4 regions of the Priestia aryabhattai genome follow, and region 2 is predicted to be linked to each of the others. Evidence: riboswitches for the same ligand, from Rfam matches in the RefSeq annotation. Region 2 holds a riboswitch; each other region holds the start of a gene.

Region 1 (5,305 bases), 300 kb from region 2:
GAACAGTTCTTTTCTTTGAAGATCAAGAAGTAATTGAAGGGTTGCAAAAACAATTCGCATCTTATAGCGAAAATTTCCCAGTTTGGTCTAACCAATCATCAGGTATGCTGCAGCATGTAATCTGGACAGCACTTGAGCTGGAAGGCCTAGGAGCAACTTTACAACATTACAATCCATTGATTGACGATGAAGTAAAAGCAGCTTGGCATATTCCAAGTTCATGGAAGCTGATTGCCCAAATGCCATTTGGTAATCCTGTGGCACCGGCGGGAGAAAAAGAGTTTCAAGCGCTAAGTGAACGTGTAAAAGTATTTAAATAATCACAAAAAAAGCTTGGGATTTTCTAATTTCAAGCTTTTTTTTACGAAGAATAGTTTGAATATTCTTTTATGTTTAACCTAAGAAAAATGCGGTTAAATAAGGGGAGTAGTCCTCAAATCTTCTGTGGAATTTATGCGTTATACATAAACAATTCAATGATGTTTTGCAAAAAAATAAAGTTTTTAACTTGGTTTTTTAGAGAATATTTGTTAACATATCCACTTGTGAGGTCTTAGTAAGAGGAGGATGATGTAAAGAATCCCATATCGGACGCAAGGGCGTTAGGTATGTGGAGTGGGAATTTTAAAGGAGGATTTTATGTCTGATCAAGGAAAGTTTAAAAAATCAATATCGTTACTTGACCTAACGTTAATTGGGATGGGAGCTATTTTTGGTTCCGCCTGGTTATTTGCGGTTAGTAACGTAGCGTCAAAGGCTGGTCCAGCCGGAAGTTTTTCGTGGCTGATTGGCGGAGTCATTATTTTACTTATCGGTTTAGTGTATGCTGAACTTGGAGCAGCGCTGCCGCGTACCGGTGGAATTATCCGTTATCCAGTTTACTCACATGGTCACTTAGTGGGTTACTTAATTTCATTCATTACCATTATTGCTTACACTAGTTTGATTGCCATCGAGGTAACGGCTGTACGTCAGTATGTTGCTTTTTGGCTTCCTGGTCTAACTAAACATGGTTCTGAATCGCCTACTACAATTGGCTGGTTATTTCAGTTCGCGTTGTTAACGCTATTTTTTATCATTAACTACGTAAGTGTAAAAGCATTTGCTAAGTCAAATGTCATTATATCTGTGTTCAAATATGCGGTTCCTCTTACAATTATCGTCGTGTTAGCTTATCACTTCAAATCAGCTAACTTTACAACTGGCGATTTTGCTCCGTTTGGTTTTAATGGTATTCAAGCAGCCATTTCAACAGGTGGCGTTATGTTTGCCTACCTAGGACTTCACCCTATTGTTTCTGTAGCCAGTGAAGTTAAAAATCCGCAGCGTAATATTCCAATCGCGCTAATTATCTGTATTGTACTTTCAGCGATTATTTACACAGCACTGCAAGTATTGTTCATTGGTAACATTCCGTCTGATATGCTATCAGGAGGATGGGGAACAATTCAAGAGCAATTCTCTTTACCATTTAAAGATATTGCACTTATTCTAGGCCTTGGCTGGTTAGTAACGCTTGTTATTTTTGATGCTATTTTATCACCAGGCGGTAACGGGAACATCTTTATGAATACAACTTCTCGTCTAGTTTATGCTTGGTCTCGTAATGGAACACTATTTAAACGTTTCTCAAAAGTAGATAAGAAAACAGGAATTCCACGTGCGTCACTATGGCTATCATTTGGAATGTCTGTATTCTGGACACTGCCATTTCCTTCGTGGGAAGCACTAGTAAACGTATGTTCAGTAGCACTTATTCTGTCTTATGCTATTGCGCCAATTTCAGCTGCTGCATTCAGAGTAAATGCAAAAGACCTTAAAAAGCCTTTTAAATTAAAAGGTATGAGTGTTATTGCTCCTGTTTCATTTATCTTCTGTTCCTACATCGTGTATTGGTCAGGGTGGACGACAATTTCTTGGCTTCTAGGATCACAGCTTCTAATGGTCGTTATCTACGTAGCGTTTAAAAAATACGTACCAACTGACGTTGTAAAATTTGCACAGCAGCTTAAATCTGCGTGGTGGCTAGTTGCTTATTATATTATTATGCTTGTTATCTCTTACCTAGGTTCATTTGGTGGAGGACAAGGTGTGCTAAGCAACCCACTTGACTTAATTTTAATTGCTCTCGTTTCCCTCGGTATTTTCTACTGGGCGAAATATACAGGTTTACCAAAAGCAGTTATCGATACAGATGACTAATAAAAAACACGGCATGAATTCATGCCGTGTTTTTTCGTTTATATAGGCGTGTACTCTATTTATTTATCAAACAGCCATGTTTTTAAAATAGCAGCATACTCACGAAAGTAGGCTTGAAGTTTAATTGAGTTAGGTGTTTTTGCACCTAAAGGATATATGTGAAAGCCTTGACGCTTGGCAATAATAGAGGAGCGAAATAAATGAAAATCACTGCTAACAAGCACTACTTTTTTATTTTGAATATCGACTTTCTTTTTAGTGAAAGTAAAATTCTCAAAAGTAGAAGTTGACTGGTCTTCTTTTATAATTCGATCCTTTTCAATTCCTTCTTTTCGTAGAAAACGATAGGCTGCTTCTGCTTCAGAGATTTCTTCATCGGATCCTTTTCCACCCGTTACGATGACTTTTGTTTGTTTATGTGTTTGTAAATAAGATAAAGCCGTCTTTACTCGTTCTTTTAAACTAGGAGACATTTGATCTCCATCTACTTTAGAACCTAAAATGAGCACGTAATCTGCTTTTTGTGGAACAGGCTTGTGAGCTATTTGATACATAAAAAAAGATATGATTGCTATATAAAGAACAAGCAAACTAATAAAGATATAAATTATTTTTTTCTTCAACTGTGAGCACCTTCCTAGCTATTACATAAGATGTTTGGAAAATAATTGTTATTATAGCATACGAGATCCAAATAAGTATAAACACAGTAATATATAATAATAGAAGAAAATTGTTATTGTGAATGGTTATAAAATTCGTTACAATAAAGAATAAATGATTTTAAAAGTGCCTCTAAGGAGGATAATAGGGAAATCGGTGTAAATCCGGTGCAGCCCCCGCTACTGTAAATGTGGATGAACCTGCAAAGACCCACTAGTTAAACTAGGAAGGGAGCAGAAGTAAAATGAAGCATAAGCCAGGAGACCTGCTTTTAAAAACCCCTTATTTTTCGGTGGGAGAAATAAGTCAAGACAATGTGTTAATGAGCGCATGACCAAACCTTGACTTTTACAGTTAAGGTTTTTTTATGTGATAGGGAGTGGATAAAGTGAAAAAAGGAAAACCTCTTATGATTCAAGGAACGCACTCAGACGCTGGAAAAAGCATGATTGCTACAGCATTTTGCCGCATTTTTAAAGAAGACGGCTATCAAACTGCACCGTTTAAATCGCAAAATATGGCGCTCAATTCATACATTACAATGGATGGAAAAGAAATTGGCAGAGCGCAAGGAATTCAAGCAGAAGCGGCTGGAGTAGAAGCAACAACCAATATGAACCCTATTTTAATTAAACCAACTCGTGATCATGAATCTCAAATTGTCGTTCATGGAAAGCCGCTTCGTAATATGTTTGCTTTTCAGTATCGGCAAGAATTTTTTAATGAAGGTTTGAACGTTATCACAGAGGCTTATAAAGAGCTTGCAAATCATTATGATCGAATTGTGATTGAAGGTGCTGGAAGTCCTGCTGAAGTGAATTTAAACGATCGGGAACTCGTGAATATGCGCGTAGCAAAGATAGCCGAAGCCCCTGTTGTGTTAGTAGGAGATATTGATAAAGGAGGGGTTTTTGCAAGCTTAGTGGGTACTCTTCAATTGCTTCCAGATGAACACAAGTCTAGAGTTATCGGGGTGTTAATCAATAAATTCCGAGGAGACTTAGAGCTTTTAAAACCGGGGTTGAAGTGGTTTGAAGAATACACAGGTGTTCCGGTACTAGGAGTTATTCCTTATATGCACGACGTGGAAATTGACGCTGAAGATTCGTTATCACTCAGAAATTACTCAACGCTTGTGAATCCGTTAAAAGAAATCGATATTGCGGTTATCTCGTATCCACGCATCTCAAATTTTACAGACATCGACCCTCTAAGCTTAGAAGAAGACTGTCATGTGAGACTTGTAACCAAGCCGTCACAATTAGGTACGCCTGATTTAATTGTTTTACCAGGAAGTAAAAATACGATTGAAGATGCGCAGTTTTTACAAGAAAGCGGCCTGGGTCTAGCAATTAATCAAGTCTTGAACACAACGAACGTTCACGTTATTGGCATCTGCGGAGGATATCAAATGTTAGGTGAGACGATTACAGATCCCGATGCAGTAGAGTCCCGAATTGAATCTATTAAAGGGCTGGGTTTGCTTCCGGTGGAAACCATTATGACTACCAGCAAAAAAACAGAAAGAGTTTCTGGATACGTTCAGCTAGAGAGTGAAAAAGTTTCGATTGAAGGCTACGAAATTCATATGGGAAAGACGGTTTCTAAGAGCATGACGGAGGCTTTTGCAGTGGTCGATGATGAAAAAGAAGGAACGGTTAAAGAAAACGTCATTGGTACGTATGTTCATGATGTCTTTCATAATGATACTTTGCGCAGAGCTTTGCTTAATCAAATTCGTAAACATAAAAAATTGCCGCCCATTACGGATACATTTAACAGCCGCCTGCAAAAAGATGAGTCTTTTTCAAAAGCAGCGGCGTATGTGCGAGAAGCTATAGATATGGAAAAGCTGTATCATTTAATAGACAACTATAAAAGCCCGGAGCAAGCACAAAAAGTATAGCTTGCAGAGGCTTTCACTTGTTTTTTTACCAGAATTTTTAGTACGCTATTCTATGTTGTCTAGTTCAACAGTCTAGCACTCATAACAAATAAAAGATGATTGTTTCCAACTCTATGTATGGTGGAAACATGGTTTATGGACAGGAAAATGAATGGTTAATGTAATGTAAAACATCACGCCTCGTTTCCTAGAGGAGCTGAAAGTATTGATTTTTAAACGTATCTTTTTTAACAAAACATCTATTTTATACATAGTGAGTTTATTTATTGTATGTACTTCGGTTATCATGGGCGTATTTATTGGTACGGTTTCGTTAACCGTAGGAGATACAATCAAAATTATTATTGGCCACCTTACCGGATTATCCTTATATCGCGGTCCGGAAAATATGGATTTAATCATTTGGCAAATTCGATTTCCAAGAGTACTGGTGGCATTTTTAGTAGGAGCTTCGCTTTCTATAGCAGGTGCTGCTTTTCAAGGACTATTAAGAAATTCTCTTGCCGACCCTTACACGATTGGGGTTTCCTCAGG
Region 2 (5,305 bases):
GATGAAAAAGTACATAGTGCAGAAGATGTTCTCAGCCTTGGAATTGAAGTCGGCGATTTTGTTTCGTTTAATCCTCGTGTAGAAATAACAAAAAGCGGTTTTGTTAAATCCCGTCATCTTGATGATAAAGCAAGCGTAGCTTTATTGCTTCAGCTCATTAAAACGATTCAAGAAGAACAAATAGAACTGCCATACACCACGCACTTTCTCATTTCCAATAATGAAGAAATTGGATACGGAGGAAATTCGAACATTACGCCTCAAACAGTAGAATACTTAGCGGTTGATATGGGTGCTATGGGTGATGGGCAATCTACCGATGAATACACCGTGTCTATTTGTGTAAAAGATTCAAGCGGCCCATATCATTACGGTTTGAGAAAACATTTGGTGGAGTTAGCCAAGCAGCATGATATTCAGTACAAATTAGATATTTATCCGTTTTACGGATCAGATGCTTCTGCTGCTATTCGTGCTGGACATGACATCGTACACGGCTTAATTGGTCCAGGAATTGATTCTTCTCATGCGTTTGAGAGAACGCATCAAGATTCATTAAATCATACGTATAAGCTTCTTTATCACTATATTCAGTCAAATATGGTTCAGCTTTAAGAGGTGAATATTTAGTTAATGTATTTTTATGCAAAACAAAGAGCAGGACGGGGTTATTATGTCTGTTCTTTCCTAAAAAGAAGCCGGATAGCCGGCTTCTTTTTTTATAGATACTATACATATTTTTACTGGTGAAGCACCAGTTGATTAAGAAAGCGCCTTTTTTAAAAAGGTATAATACTGCTTAGATCTTTTGTACATTTTGTTCATTTCCAGGAGTTAAAATGTTTTTAAATTTTTAAAATTTTCTTATGACAAGTTTTGTAGAATGGGTTTTCAAAAGGAAATGGTTTCGTCATAATGTGGATATAGCGATCACTACAATAATCGGAGGCGAATCTTTTCATGTGGGTACTGACGGTGTATGCTGGAAAAGAAATGAAAATGTTTGAATTTGAAACTGAAAAGCAGGCGAGAGAAGCTTTTGCAAAAACAAATGGCTGTAAAGTTCTTTCAGAAGTCGTGTATTATAATGATCCTCATTTAACATTGGTAGCTATATAGTAGAAAAACAAGAGCTGATTTTTTGCTCTTGTTTTTTTATAGCCTCTTGTATCTTACGAAAAGAATAGAGTTGAAATAAAAAAAAATGTACGCTATGATATGGTAGTTACTTCTATTATTCTGATAGTTTAAAAGGTTCATATATATCAAACAGCAACAGTAAAGGTGCCAAGAAGGCTTAATAGGGAAACTGGTGAAAGACCAGTACTGCCCCCGCAACTGTAAGTGTGGACGAACGAGTATAACCACTGTGAAAAAATCACGGGAAGGTTCTCAAGTAGAATGATACACAAGTCAGGAGACCTGTCTTTATTGTGAAGTTTCTATTTCTCCGGGGAGCGGGAAGGGAAACGTTGGCTTAAAGTGGCATTCGTGTACACTTTTATTCTGACGTTTTACCCGCTCGCATATTAGCGAAGCGGGTTTTTCTCGTAGCATAAAACTGCATATCGTGCAAAAAAAAGGTGCGTAATATTTACATTGCGTTAAATGGGAAGTCTGGTGTGAAGCCAGCGCGTACCCGCCACTGTGAAGAGGAGCTGATTGCATTTGCCACTGTATTCGGGAAGGCGCAATCAAGTGATGAATCGAAGTCAGGAAACCAGCCTTTTTCTAATGCTAAGCTTACCCTACGGGATATAGGTGGAAGTGCAAAAACTTAGTTTGAATTTTTCTGCGCCTCTATCATTGATAGAGGCGCTTTTTTTTAGTAAAGGAGCGAATGAGTGTGACGACGTGGAACTTAAATGGAACAAAACATCACGTGTTGATTTGTAATGGAAGTAGCTGTATGAGAAAAGGTGGAGAAGAAGCCACGCAAGCTATTCGTAATAAAGTGGGGGAACTGAACTTAGATGAAGCGGTTCATACAACGCGTACGCGCTGTAACGGACGATGCAAAGATGCTCCTGTAGCTATCGTATATCCTTCGGGAGACTGGTACAAGCAGGTCACTGAAAAAGTGGCTCACCGGATTGTCGAAGAGCATTTAGCAGGTGGCTGCAGCTTAAAGGAATCGCTTATTTATGAATATGATCAAAAGGGTTTCGTTTCTCCAGAAAACAGTGACTCCATAGAAGGAATTGACAAAGTAAAAAGTAACGCATAAAGGAGGAGCTAGCATGAAAGGTAAACTGTTAGTTATTGGATTCGGTCCAGGAAGCTTTGAACATATTACACAGCGAGCAAGAGAAGCCATTCAAGAAAGTGATATGATCATCGGTTATAAAACCTATGTGGAATTAATTCAAGGACTGTTAACGAATCAGCAAATTATCAGTACAGGAATGACCGAAGAAGTAAGCCGTGCACAAGAAGCTGTAAAGCAAGCTGAAGCAGGGAAAACCGTGGCGGTTATTTCAAGCGGAGATGCAGGAGTATACGGAATGGCTGGACTTGTGTATGAAGTGTTGATTGAAAAGGGCTGGAAAAAGGAAACGGGCGTAGAGCTGGAAGTAATTCCTGGCATTTCGGCCATTAATTCATGTGCATCTCTCCTTGGTGCACCCGTAATGCATGATGCCTGTACGATTAGTTTAAGTGATCATCTTACGCCTTGGGAGCTAATCGAAAAACGAATTGAAGCAGCTGCACAAGCAGATTTTGTAGTGGCTTTTTATAATCCGAAAAGCGGAAGACGAACAAGGCAAATTGTTGAAGCGCAAAGGATTCTATTAAAATACCGTTCCCCTGATACGCCTGTTGGTCTTGTGAAAAGCGCTTATCGTGACCGTGAAGAAGTCGTAATGACCAATTTAAAAGATATGTTAAATCATGAAATCGGCATGCTGACTACCGTTGTTGTTGGAAATTCCTCTACATTCTTTTACGACGATTTAATGATTACACCGCGCGGGTATCAGCGGAAATATACCCTCAACCAAACAGAGCAGCCGCTAAGACCTCATCAGCGACTTCGAAAAGAAGCAGAACCATGGGCTCTTGATCAAGAGGAGGCTGTAAAGCAATCAGCTTCAGCTATTGAAGCAGTTCAGAACACAAGAGAAGAAACAGCAGCTTCACGAGCCCTTGCAGAAGAAGCGCTTCAAGCAATTTTAGGTGAATCCACTTCTGCGGTCGTACACCAGCCAATCGAGTCTATTTTTGAAGTAGCAGTTAGTCCAGGACTTGCAAATAAGAAATTCACGCCTGTTCAAATGACCACACTAGCAGAAGTTGTTGGTGAAAAAGGTACGATGGAGTATACACCTGACCATCAAATCAAACTGCAAATTCCAACGGCTCATCCAGATATGATCATTGAAAAGCTCCAAGCAGCTTCCTTTTTATTATCTCCGGTCGGAGACGTGTTCACAATCAAAGCGTGTGATTTTTGCGATGGAGAAAAAAGCGATGCCATTCCACATACGGAAGAATTACAAAAACGCCTGGGGGGAATGGACATGCCAAAAGAGCTGAAGCTTGGTATTAATGGATGCGGTATGGCTTGTTACGGTGCTGTTCAAGAAGATATCGGCATTGTCTATAGAAAAGGTGCGTTTGACTTATTTTTAGGAGCTAAAACGGTTGGACGCAATGCGCATTCAGGTCAAATTGTAGCGGAAGGCATAGCGCCCGATGACATTGTTGAAATAGTGGAGAATATTATCCATGAATATAAAGAAAAAGGTCATCCTAATGAGCGGTTTCATAAATTCTTTAAGCGTGTGAAGAACGTCTATGGTTTCGACTATCAAGATATAACACCAAAAATAAAAGTAGAACCAGCTCCGTGCGGAGATTAAGAAATGGGAGGACATTATATGAAATCAGTTTTATTTGTAGGTCATGGAAGCAGAGATCCTGAAGGGAACGATCAAATTCGCGAGTTTATTTCTACTATGAAGCATGATTGGGACGCATCTATTTTAGTAGAAACGTGTTTTCTGGAGTTTGAACGTCCGAATGTAAGTCAAGGAATTGACACGTGTGTGGCAAAAGGAGCACAAGATGTAGTTGTGATTCCGATTATGCTCTTGCCTGCTGGTCATTCTAAAATACATATTCCGGCGGCTATAGATGAGGCCAAGGAAAAATATCCACATGTAAACTTCGTATACGGGCGTCCCATTGGCGTTCATGAAGAAGCTCTTGAAATTTTAAAAACGAGATTACAAGAATCAGGAGAGAATTTAGAAACTCCAGCTGAAGACACGGCTGTTATTGTCTTAGGACGAGGAGGAAGTGATCCTGATGCAAACAGTGATTTATATAAAATTACGCGCCTTCTTTGGGAAAAAACAAACTATAAAATCGTTGAAACTTCTTTTATGGGCGTGACCGCTCCATTGATTGATGAAGGAGTGGAGCGATGTTTGAAATTAGGCGCTAAAAAAGTGGTGATTCTTCCGTATTTCTTATTTACAGGCGTATTAATTAAGCGTTTAGAAGAAATGGTTAAGCATTATAAATTGCAGCATGAAGACATTGAGTTTAAGCTAGCCGGCTATTTCGGTTTTCATCCAAAACTGCAGACAATTTTAAAAGAACGTGCTGAAGAAGGATTAGAAGGTGAAGTGAAAATGAACTGCGATACGTGTCAATATCGCCTCGGCATTATGGAGCATATTGATCACCATCATCATCACGATCATGACCATGATCACGGACACCATCACCACGATCACCACGATCACCATGAAGATAAGGTCGGCGAGCTAAAATGATTTTATTGTTAGCTGGAACTAGCGATGCACGTGCATTAGCCGTGCAAGTGAAAAAAGCAGGTTATGACGTTACGGCAACGGTTGTAACCGACAATGCAGCAATCGAATTACAGCGAGCAGAAGTGAAAGTGAAAATTGGACGTCTCACAAAAGAAGATATGACGGATTTTATAAACGAACATGGTGTAAAAGCTATTGTTGATGCAAGTCATCCTTTTGCCGAAGAAGCGTCTAAAAATGCTATCGGTGCGGCTGCTGAAACAGCGATTCCTTACATACGCTATGAGCGGGCTTCGCAGGCTTTTACCTATGATAATATGACGATGGTTTCTACGTATGAAGAAGCAGCAGAAGTAGCAGCTGAGAAAAAAGGAGTTATTATGCTGACAACAGGCAGCAAGACGCTGCAGGTTTTTACAGAAAAGCTGCTTCCTCTTTCAGATGTACGGCTTGTTGCTCGTATGCTTCCAAGGCTGGATAATATGGAAAAGTGCCAGCAATTAGGACTGCCGCAAAAAAAT
Region 3 (5,305 bases), 760 kb from region 2:
AACGGCTTCTTCTTTAGTTCCTGCATATATGTCAGAAATCGCACCTGCTAATATTCGCGGGAAGCTTTCGGGTTTGAACCAATTAATGATTGTAATTGGACTATTATTAAGCTATATCGTAGCCTTTATTTTTGAGCCGGTTCCAAACAGCTGGCGACTAATGCTTGGCAGCGCCGGTATTTTTGCGGTCGTATTATGCATCGGTATGATAAAGCTTCCAGAGTCACCTCGCTACTTAATTAAAAATGGGATGGGAGATAAAGCGCGTGAAGTTTTGCGTACGCTTCGTCCCTCAGCAGCTGAAGTGGAAGCTGAAGTGTCTGAAATTGAAAGCGTAGCTGTGCATGAAGAATCAGGCATCAAACAGCTGTTTCATAAAAAATTTCGTTTAGCTTTAATTATTGGCGTCGGAATGGCAACTTTTCAACAGATTCAAGGCGCAAACTCGATTGTTTATTATGCGACAAGCATTGCCCGTCAAGTGGGTTTAGCCCCGCAGGTAGCAGCTGGTTTTACGGTCATTGTTGGGGTAATCTTCGTCGTGACAACACTTATTTTTCTGCAGTTTGTTGATAAATACAACCGCCGTACCATTCTTACGGTTGGCGGAGCGGGAATGGCCCTTTCCTTTTTTACACCGGCTATTCTTGGAGCAGTAGGTGTTAATGAAGCCGTAGTTAACTGGGTTACGCTAATTGCACTTTGCTGCTTCATCCTTTGCTATGCGTTTTCTTGGGCGCCGCTTACTTGGATCATTGTAGGGGAAATTTTCCCGCTTTCTGTACGCGGAATCGGTGCTGGGATTTCGTCTGCCTTTAACTGGACGGGGTCACTGGCAGTTGGGCTTGTGTTCCCTATTTTAGCTGATCAGTTTAGCTTAGGCGTTATCTTTTCAACTTTCGGGATCATTTGTATTCTCGGATTATTCTTCATACGTTTTGTAGTTGTCGAAACAAAAGGACGGAGCCTAGAGCAAATTGAAACGGACATGGCAGCTCGCTCTGAAAGAAATTCTTTGAGTCCGGTTGAGCGTAATAAATACGTCTAATTGTCGTAAACGTTTTAAATGTAAGAATCCTTTGCTATCTCAGCAAAGGATTCTTTTTTTACGTAATGTGAATGATTCATAGATACGATAAAGGTATCTTTTTTTTAAAGTCTTTCTATGATTTACAGTAAGACTTTTGGCATATTCTACATAATTCTTAAAGAAACCTTGTAGCAGAAGGCTCAGTCAAACATTATAATAGATAATGAATGATGATATATCCTCTTTATTTGTCATATATTTGTATTACATATGTAATTGAAGCAAAACATTCACTTGATATACTGTTTAACGACTTAACTTTATCTGAAAATTTACAGTGAAATACCTGTTTATAGAGGCTTAGAACATACACAGCAAATGGAGGAGCTATAATGGCAAACGAAAAGATGAAAGAAGGACTTGATCGTTTTATTAAAGAAGATTTAAATGACCTTTTAGGTAGACTGTTCCCTTTAATGGACCGGGAGTGTGCCGAGGAAAAGAGAAAACTTATTGAAACAGCGGTAGAGTACATTTACTCATCAGGATACCATCAAGGAGCAAAAGACTTAATTGAAACACATCGAAAAGATGATTACAAAATGTTAAGGCAAAAATTAGCGTCAGCACCTCCTGAAAACTGATTTTTTTGAAATTTCTTTTGACAATGTAAATCTAAGGTGTTAAGATAACTCTACATTCAAAACATTATAAAAAATTAAAACTCTTATTGAGAGAGGCGGAGGGACTGGCCCTATGAAGCCCGGCAACCATTTAACGATCCTGTTAAAAAGGTGCTAAATCCTGCAAAGCGTATAGCTTTGACAAATAAGAGAGGATTTCATAGATACTATGCCTCTCTATTACGAATAGAGAGGCTTTTTATTTTATGTAATCCTGTTTTGAATGTAACAATTTTATAAAAATGCATCAGGTGCTGTGTAACGAATGTACGCAGCTTAAAAGGGAAGACCGGTGAAAATCCGGCGCGGTCCCGCCACTGTAATGGGGAGCAACTTATTAACCACTGTTTCATTCTGAAATGGGAAGGGATAGGAAGCGATGAACCTAAGTCAGGAGACCTGCCTGTTGTATGCACTTAAGCTCTACGGGATATAGAGAGGAGTGAGGAATACGTGTTGAGAAAAACAGGCTATCTCAACTCTAGTTAACGATGCGTATCATCTCTCTTTTCATTTCGAAAAGAGAGATTTTTTAGTTTAGCGGAAAAAAAGAAACTACAGGGAGTGGAAAAAATGAGCAGTGTAAAAAGTTCAAACTTAGGTTATCCAAGAATTGGTGAAAAACGAGAATGGAAAAAAGCGCTTGAGCAGTTTTGGGCAGGAAAGCTGGAGAAAGATGTATTTTTGCAAGAAATTGAAGCTCTTCGCCTTGAACATCTTAAAAAACAGCGTGACGCAGGAATTGAATTGATTCCAGTCGGCGATTTTAGCTTATACGATCACGTGTTAGATACAGCGGTTATGTTTGGTTTGGTGCCAAAACGTTTCAATTATGACGGAGGGCCGGTATCGCTTGAAACGTATTTTGACATAGCGCGAGGTACAAAAGGTGCAGTAGCATCTACGATGACAAAATGGTTTAACACAAATTATCACTATATCGTACCAGAGCTTGACGAAGCAAAGCCTGCTCTTGTAGAAAATCGCCCGCTTCAATTCTACAAAGAAGCAAAACAAAAGCTAAATATCAAAGGAAAGCCCGTTATTTTAGGGCCAGTGACATTTGTGAAGCTGTCGAAAGGGTATAAAGAAAGTGAGTTTGAAAAAATAGTTGAACAATTTGTTCCTCTTTATGCGACTATTTTAGCTGAGCTACAGGCAGAAGGCGTCGAGTGGGTACAGATGGATGAGCCGATTTTATCTACAACGCTATCAAAAGAAGACCTGGCGTTGTACAAAGAAGTCTATCAATCTTTGAATGAAGCGGCACCGAACGTAAAGGTTATTTTGCAAACGTATTTTGACAGCGTTGATTACTACAAAGAAGTTGTGTCTCTTCCTGTTCAAGGAATTGGTTTAGACTTTGTACATGACCGCGGAGAAAATCTCACTGCGCTTAATAAATATGGTTTTCCAACTGATAAAGTGCTTGCGGCAGGAGTTATTGACGGACGAAACATTTGGCGTGAAAATTTGGACGAACAGATTTTAACGCTTAGTGAAATTGAAGAAGTAGTATCAAAAGACCGTTTGATCCTACAGCCTTCATCGAGTCTATTACATGTTCCTGTCACGGTGAAAAGCGAAGAAACCATTGATCCAATTTTAAAGAACGCTCTATCCTTTGCAGATGAAAAGCTGAAGGAAATCACGCTGTTAACAAAAGCGGTGCAGCAAGGAAAAGAAACAATACAAGAAGAGATAAATGTAAGCAAACAGGCCATTCAAGCATTAAATCAATCATCTTTCCGAAATCATCAGGACGTGCAAGAAGCGCTGAAGCAACTCAGCTATAAAGCGGAGCGTCAAGCACCGTTTGACGTACGTCAGCGCGTTCAAAAAGAGGCTTTTCAACTGCCGCTTCTTCCAACCACAACAATTGGAAGCTTCCCGCAAACAAAAGAAGTGCGACGCGAGCGTATGAAGTGGCGGAAAGGTGAGTTAAGCAATGAAGCGTATGAAGCGTACATTAACGATGAAATAAAAAAATGGATTGAAATTCAAGAAGACATCGGCTTAGATGTGCTTGTGCACGGAGAGTTTGAACGAACGGACATGGTTGAGTACTTCGGTGAAAAATTAGGAGGCTTTCAGTTTACTAAGTTTGGCTGGGTGCAATCATACGGTTCTCGCTGCGTAAAGCCGCCGCTTATATACGGAGATGTATTCTATCAGCAGGCGATGACGATAAAAGAAACGGTCTATGCGCAATCTCTAACAAATAAGCCGGTTAAAGGAATGCTGACGGGTCCAATTACGATTTTAAACTGGTCGTTTGTGCGTGATGATATCTCGCGCTACGACGTGGCAAATCAAATTGCGCTTGCTCTTAGAAAAGAAGTGGAAGCACTGGAAAGTCAAGGCATCTCGATGATTCAAGTGGATGAACCGGCGCTTCGTGAAGGACTGCCGTTAAAACGAGAAAACTGGGAAAACTACTTGAACGCCGCGGTGTATGCGTTCAAGCTAGCCACGGTATCCGTGCAAAATGATACGCAAATTCATACGCATATGTGCTATTCAGAATTCGAAGAGATTATCGATGCCATCAAAGCGCTTGATGCCGACGTGATTTCCATTGAAACGTCTAAAAGCCACGGTGAATTAATTTATGCGTTTGAAGAACATACGTACAATCAAGGAATCGGACTTGGCGTGTACGATATCCACAGTCCGCGCATACCAAAGCTTGAAGAGCTGACGCGAAACATCGACCGCGCCTTGCAGGTCCTTGATCCTACATTGTTTTGGATTAATCCCGACTGCGGCCTTAAAACAAGAGGAATCAGTGAGACGGTCGAAGCCTTAAAAGTCATGGTTGCTTCAGCAAAGCAAACAAGACAAAATTTATTGCAAAACGTTCAATCGTAAGGAATCAAAAAACAAGCAGTGTAGAGGCTACACTGCTTGTTTTTATAGGGTTTTAAAAGCCCAGAAATATCCATTGACACTTCCCGTACATTTTTGTATCTTTTTAAAGTGTTTTTAAAATCAGGGAGGTACAACATGAGTAACAACAGCACACAGCACGTTAAAATTGTAACAGCTGATCCATCAGCGCTAGGCCTATTCGGACTTGCCATGGTGACACTCGTTGCATCGTTTCAAAAGCTTGGGGTAACCGATGGTGTTTCATTGGTATTGCCATGGGCGATTTTTTTAGGCGGAATAGGACAGTTAATCGCGTCTATTCAAGATTTCAAACATAATAATACCTTTGGCGCAACTGCTTTTGGTGCCTTCGGGTTATTTTGGTTAGGTGTAGCCATGACATGGCTTATTCAGCTTGGAGCATTTGGGGAAGCGCTAGCAAAAGCAGCGGATCCGAAGCAGCTCGCATTTGCTTTTGTAGGCTACTTTATCTTCAGCGTTTTTATGACAGTCGGAGCAATGGGCACTCATAAAGTATTATTTATTATTTTTGTGTTAATTGATTTCTTATTTATCGGATTATCGCTCAGTACATTTGGTGTGTCATATGAATATACGCACTTACTAGCAGCAGTGTCAGAGCTATTGATTGCTCTGTTTTCATTCTATGGATCTGCAGCGGCTGTATTAAATACTCACTATGGTCAAGTTGTGCTTCCAG
Region 4 (5,305 bases), on a different contig from region 2:
TTCATCTGTACGCCAGTATTCAAATACTTCATCTTGTTTTCCTTTTGGTACAAGACTTGATAATACATATGAATACGAATGATTATGAACCACTTCTTGCTGCGCTAAAATAATCATTAGAGCATTAATCGAAGAATCGGTTACATAGTCAGCTACTTTGCTAGCATAATCCGATTGAATACTGTCCAGTAGCGCAAGCAAGCCAATAATTTTCAAAAAGCTCTCTTGTTCGTCAGCCGTTAGCTGAGGGAACTGCTTAATATCTTGACCCATATTAATTTCAAACGGCGTCCAGAAATTAGCTAGCATACGCTTGTATTTAGGGAACGCCCATGAAAATCGGACGTCATCCCAGTTTAGAATATTTGAGCTCTTGCCGTTGATAATTCCTGTCGAGCGGTTCGGAGCTGTTTCGTTCATTAATTCTCGTTTTAACATGCTTGTCATCAATTATTCACTCCTTTTAACTATGACAGCTTTCACATTCTTCAATGACTTCACTTGATGTTGAACGTACGTAGTAGGTCGTTTTTAATTTTTCTTTCCATGCCGTCATATGAAGATCCAGTAACTCTTTTGCTCGGATATCGTTTTGTACATATAAGTTGAATGAAATGGATTGATCAATATGGCGCTGTCGCTTTGCATTTTGCTTAATGCTCCAGTGCTGATCAATTAAATAAACGGACTTATAATACCAGTTTGTTGCTGGTGATAAATCTGGTGCCGTCACCGGAATTTTATAATTTTTCTTTTCCTCTGAATAAAACTTACGGAAAATCGGATCAATACTTGCAGTAGAACCGGCGATAATAGATGTTGATGAATTAGGTGCTACAGCCATTAAGTATCCATTTCTTATCCCATTGCTTTGAACTTCGTTACGCAGTTCATTCCACGCCTCGCTTGTGTATTCACGTGTTTCAAAATAAGCGCCTGACTCAAAATCTGAGCCTTTAAATAATGGATATGCGCCTTTTTCTTTAGCTAAGTTCATGCTTGCCTGGACGGTTAAGTAAGAAATTTGTTCATACAATTCATCGCAATATGCTACCGCTTCATCTGTCTCCCATGCTATTTTCTTTAAGGCAAGCAAATGGTTCCAACCAAATGTGCCAAGCCCCACTGCGCGGTACTTTTGATTCGTTAGCTTTGCTTGAAGTACCGGCAAATCATTTAGCTCAATAACATTATCAAGCATGCGTACTTGAATTGGAATTAAACGTTCAAGCACATCTTCAGTTACGGCTCTAGCTAAGTTAATAGAAGAAAGATTACATACGACAAAATCGCCCGGATTCTTTGTAATGATAATTTTTCCGTCTTCCGTAATTTCCTCTGTTACTACCGTTGTACTTTGGTTTTGCGTGATTTCTGTACATAAGTTGCTGCAGTAAATCATGCCCGCGTGGCGGTTTTGATTAGCTCGGTTAACCGTATCACGATAGAACATATAAGGCGTTCCGGTTTCAAGCTGCGAAATCATAATGCGCTTGAAGATTTCAATAGCAGGTACTGTTTCTCTTGAAAGCTGTTCATTATTTACACACTCAGCGTAACGAGTGCGGAACGAACCGCTGCCTTCTTCTTCATCATAAAAATCTTCTAACGAGTAGCCCATCAGCGTACGAACTTCGTGAGGATCGAATAAATGCCAGTCTTCACGTGCTTCTACTTTTTCCATAAACAAATCTGGCAAACATACGCCAGTGAATAAATCATGCGTGCGCTGGCGTTCGTCACCATTGTTCAAACGCGCGTCTAAGAATGAAAAGATGTCTTTATGCCATACGTCTAAATATACGGCAATAGCTCCTTGTCGTTGACCTAGCTGATCGACACTTACAGCCGTATTATTTAGCTGTTTCATCCATGGAATTGTTCCTGATGATACGCCTTTAAAACCTTTTATATCACTTCCTCGGCTTCTAATATGACCGAGGTATACACCAATTCCGCCTCCATTTTTACTAAGTGTGGCCAAATCTGTATTGCTATCGTAAATACCGCGTAAGCTGTCATCAATCGTATCAATAAAGCAGCTAGATAGCTGTCCATAGCTCTTTCCTGCGTTTGAAAGTGTTGGGGTAGCAACCGTCATATATAGACTAGAAAGCGCCCAGTATGCTTCTTTTACTAATGCTGTTCGATTTTCTTTCTTTTCTTGAGACATCAGCGTCATAGCAATGATAAGAAAACGTTCTTGCGGTAGTTCGTATACGCGCTTATCATGCGATGTCGCTAAATAGCGATCTGCTAATGTCAACAATCCAATGTATGTAAATAAACGATCGCGTTCAGGAATAATGACTGAAGCAATTTCATTAATTTCTTCTTCTGTATATGTTTTTAATAGTTGTTTATTATAAATGCCGATTTTTGTTAATTCTTGAATAAGCTGATAAAACGAACCGTACTTCTCTTTTTTATCATAGCCTCGGTTGTCCGCTGCTTTTCGATATAGTTCGTTTAAGTAGACGTCTGCCGCTACGTACGTCCAATCTGGTTCTTCCATTGAAATACGCTCTAGGGCTGCCAAAATTAGTACGTTTGCAACCTTTTCGTCCGTCATATTTTCCTTTACTGTAACAGTTTGAATAACCTTTTCCTCATACAAAGAAAAATCAAGCTGCGTAAATTCTTTTTTTAAACGTTCAATATATGCAGTTAATTCATGTAGAATTGTAGGCTTTAATGTATTCACCATAAATATGGCTCCTCTCTTCACTTCAAAATAAAAAATCGCTCACCGTACCTCGGTGAGCGAATAGAACGAAGATAGAAGAAGACACTAAGTCTTTTCTCAATCCTCGCTCTACCCTCTCACCTCCCGAAGAAGATAAAACGACATAAAAAAGGCAGGTCTCCTGACTTATGCTTCTTTTTACTTTAAGGCCTTCCCATGATGTTTACTCACAGTGGATCTCCTTATTTCATCAGCATTCACAGTTGCGGGGACAGCTTTGGATTTTCACCAAATTCCCTTTTAAGTCTTTTTATCAGACACCTTTTTCACTGGAAAACACAAAATATAGTATTTTATCATCAATTCCAAAACAACATATTGTGTTATGTTATAAACACATTATATAGGACAACTTAGAAAACTATCAACCTATTTTCTAAAATAATTTTGTTTTTTACGATAAAACCCTTCGACTTTTTTCATCAAACTATTCCATCATAACATGTTTTGACACGCTTGATGGAACAATGTGCTCTTTTTAAAAAATTTGTCCTATTTTTCTACTAAACATTGACAACGTCAATAAAAAAAACCGTTTTTCATAAAAAAAACGGTTTTTAATTATTTGTATTCTTTTTCAAATGCTGTGATTTTTTTTATAAACTTTTTATCAATATCGTATCCTATCCCCGGTTTTGCCTTCACCTTTATTACTCCGGCTTCTACCTCTACTTCGGGCTTAATAATATCTTTTTCCCAATAGCGAGACGACGCAGAAATGTCACCTGGTATCGTGAAAGAAGGCAGTGTGGCAAGGGCGATGTTATGAGCTCGTGAAATCCCAGCTTCTAACATTCCTCCCACCCAAAGCCTTACACCGTGCTGGGCGCATAAATCATGAATCTGCTTTGCTACGGACATTCCGCCAACTCGACCGATTTTCACATTGATAATCTTACAGCTTTTTTGTTCGATTGCATGACGTGCATCTTCATAGCTCACAATACTTTCATCTAAGCAAATCGGCGTCTTCATTTGCTTTTGCAATAATCGATGATCAAGGATATCATCAGAACTTAACGGCTGTTCGATCATTATTAAATTCAATTCATCTAGTTTTTTCAATGAATCACTATCGCTTAACGTATAGGCTGAATTAGCATCAGCCATAAGAGGAATGGTTGGAAATTCATCCCGAATTTGTTTTAGTAACTCATAGTCAGCACCTGGCTTAATTTTCACTTTAAAGCGCTTATAGCCATCTTTCATGTAAGTCTTTATTTGTTCTTTCATTATGGAAATATCATTTAAGCCAACTACCACTCCAGCTTCTACAGCAGGCCTTACTCCGCCAATTACTTCAGCTAACGGCTTATTTTGCCGCTTTGCATACAAATCCCATACAGCACAGTCCAAAGCTGCTTTAGCCATGTTGTTTCGCTTTAGAGGTTTGAATAACTTTTGAACATCCTCTGGTTTTTGAACTTGCTGATGAAGAAGCGAAGGAATTAAAAAATCGTCTAACATATGAAAACATGTCTGAATCGTTTCTTCCGTATACCAAGGAGATGAAAAAGCAACGACTTCTCCCCACCCTGTAAATCCTTTTTCATCTTCTACTTCAAGCAAAATCAATTCTCGATCCTGCACCGTACCATAGCTTGTTGAAAAAGGGGAAAGAAGCTTCATGTCAATTTTATAAAGATGTACTTTTTTTATAATCATCGATTAATTCCCTTTCTGTATGAACGATGATAGCTTCCGGCGTATGATTTTATTAGAGGCCGTTCTTGGCAGTTCCTCTACTCGTACGAAATACTTTGGAAGTTTGTACTTTGCTAAAAATTGTTGAATGTGTAAAGATAACTCTTCATCTGAAACATCTTCATTTGTAACAATGCATGCTGCTGGAACTTGTCCCCATTTTTCATCGGCTACTCCTGTTACACCGGCCTCTTTAACAGTGGGATGCTTCAATAAAACATTTTCAATTTCAGCTGGATATACATTTTCTCCACCTGAAATAATGAGGTCCGAACGTCTGTCTAATACATATAGAAAGCCTTCTTCATCCACTTTCCCGATATCTCCTGTATAGAACCAACCTTGTTGAAGGGCTTTTTTAGTAGCTTCAGGTTTGTTTAAATATCCTTTTGTAACATTTGGACCTTTAACAATAATCTCTCCTGCTTCACGTGTTTCATTTCCATTCTCATCTACAATTTTCATTGCACATGGAAATAATGGTTTACCTGCTGATCCAAGTTTTCGCAAACTATCTTCAGGTGAGAGCGTAACGAACTGTGAAGATGTCTCTGTCATTCCATATGTTTGATAAACAGGAATCTCTTTAGTCACACAAGCCTCTAAAATGGTAAGCGGTGCGGGTCCCCCTCCTAAAAGCATACAGCGAAATGTATTTGGATATTTCCGTTCAGCTAATTCATCAAGCATATTGGATAGCATGGAAGTGACAACCGAAATAATCGTTACTCCTTTGTTTTCAATTGCTTCATTCACCGCTCTTGCTTCAAATCGTTCTTCTAAAATAATTTTCATTCCGTAAAAGACACTTCGCATTAAAATAGATAAGCCGCTAATATGAAACAAAGGAACTGC

The links. Region 2 has a riboswitch for cobalamin ahead of M3225_RS10995 ((2Fe-2S) ferredoxin domain-containing protein). Riboswitches for the same ligand answer to the same signal wherever they lie in the genome.
Region 1: linked by a shared signal. The riboswitch ahead of M3225_RS09485 (cobyric acid synthase) and the one ahead of M3225_RS10995 ((2Fe-2S) ferredoxin domain-containing protein) in region 2 are both predicted to bind cobalamin.
Region 3: linked by a shared signal. The riboswitch ahead of metE (5-methyltetrahydropteroyltriglutamate--homocysteine S-methyltransferase) and the one ahead of M3225_RS10995 ((2Fe-2S) ferredoxin domain-containing protein) in region 2 are both predicted to bind cobalamin.
Region 4: linked by a shared signal. The riboswitch ahead of M3225_RS06480 (ribonucleoside-diphosphate reductase subunit alpha) and the one ahead of M3225_RS10995 ((2Fe-2S) ferredoxin domain-containing protein) in region 2 are both predicted to bind cobalamin.

What each region holds. Positions count from the first base shown of each region.
Region 1 is NZ_JAMBOQ010000002.1:506,503-511,807, forward strand. It holds gene M3225_RS09470 (nitroreductase family protein) at 1-320, shown strand, start outside; gene M3225_RS09475 (APC family permease) at 640-2,202, shown strand; gene M3225_RS09480 (YdcF family protein) at 2,262-2,825, opposite strand; cobalamin riboswitch at 2,973-3,152, shown strand; gene M3225_RS09485 (cobyric acid synthase) at 3,245-4,771, shown strand; gene M3225_RS09490 (FecCD family ABC transporter permease) at 4,977-5,305, shown strand, end outside.
Region 2 is NZ_JAMBOQ010000002.1:801,771-807,075, forward strand. It holds gene M3225_RS10985 (M42 family metallopeptidase) at 1-615, shown strand, start outside; gene M3225_RS10990 (hypothetical protein) at 961-1,119, shown strand; cobalamin riboswitch at 1,266-1,444, shown strand; cobalamin riboswitch at 1,565-1,743, shown strand; gene M3225_RS10995 ((2Fe-2S) ferredoxin domain-containing protein) at 1,847-2,227, shown strand; gene cobJ (precorrin-3B C(17)-methyltransferase) at 2,241-3,863, shown strand; gene M3225_RS11005 (sirohydrochlorin chelatase) at 3,882-4,784, shown strand; gene cobK (precorrin-6A reductase) at 4,781-5,305, shown strand, end outside.
Region 3 is NZ_JAMBOQ010000002.1:38,050-43,354, forward strand. It holds gene M3225_RS06765 (sugar porter family MFS transporter) at 1-1,048, shown strand, start outside; gene M3225_RS06770 (hypothetical protein) at 1,423-1,674, shown strand; SAM riboswitch class I at 1,755-1,865, shown strand; cobalamin riboswitch at 1,946-2,134, shown strand; gene metE (5-methyltetrahydropteroyltriglutamate--homocysteine S-methyltransferase) at 2,287-4,584, shown strand; gene M3225_RS06780 (acetate uptake transporter) at 4,720-5,305, shown strand, end outside.
Region 4 is NZ_JAMBOQ010000001.1:1,253,205-1,258,509, forward strand. It holds gene M3225_RS06475 (ribonucleotide-diphosphate reductase subunit beta) at 1-447, opposite strand, end outside; gene M3225_RS06480 (ribonucleoside-diphosphate reductase subunit alpha) at 464-2,707, opposite strand; cobalamin riboswitch at 2,841-3,026, opposite strand; gene menC (o-succinylbenzoate synthase) at 3,308-4,411, opposite strand; gene M3225_RS06490 (o-succinylbenzoate--CoA ligase) at 4,415-5,305, opposite strand, start outside.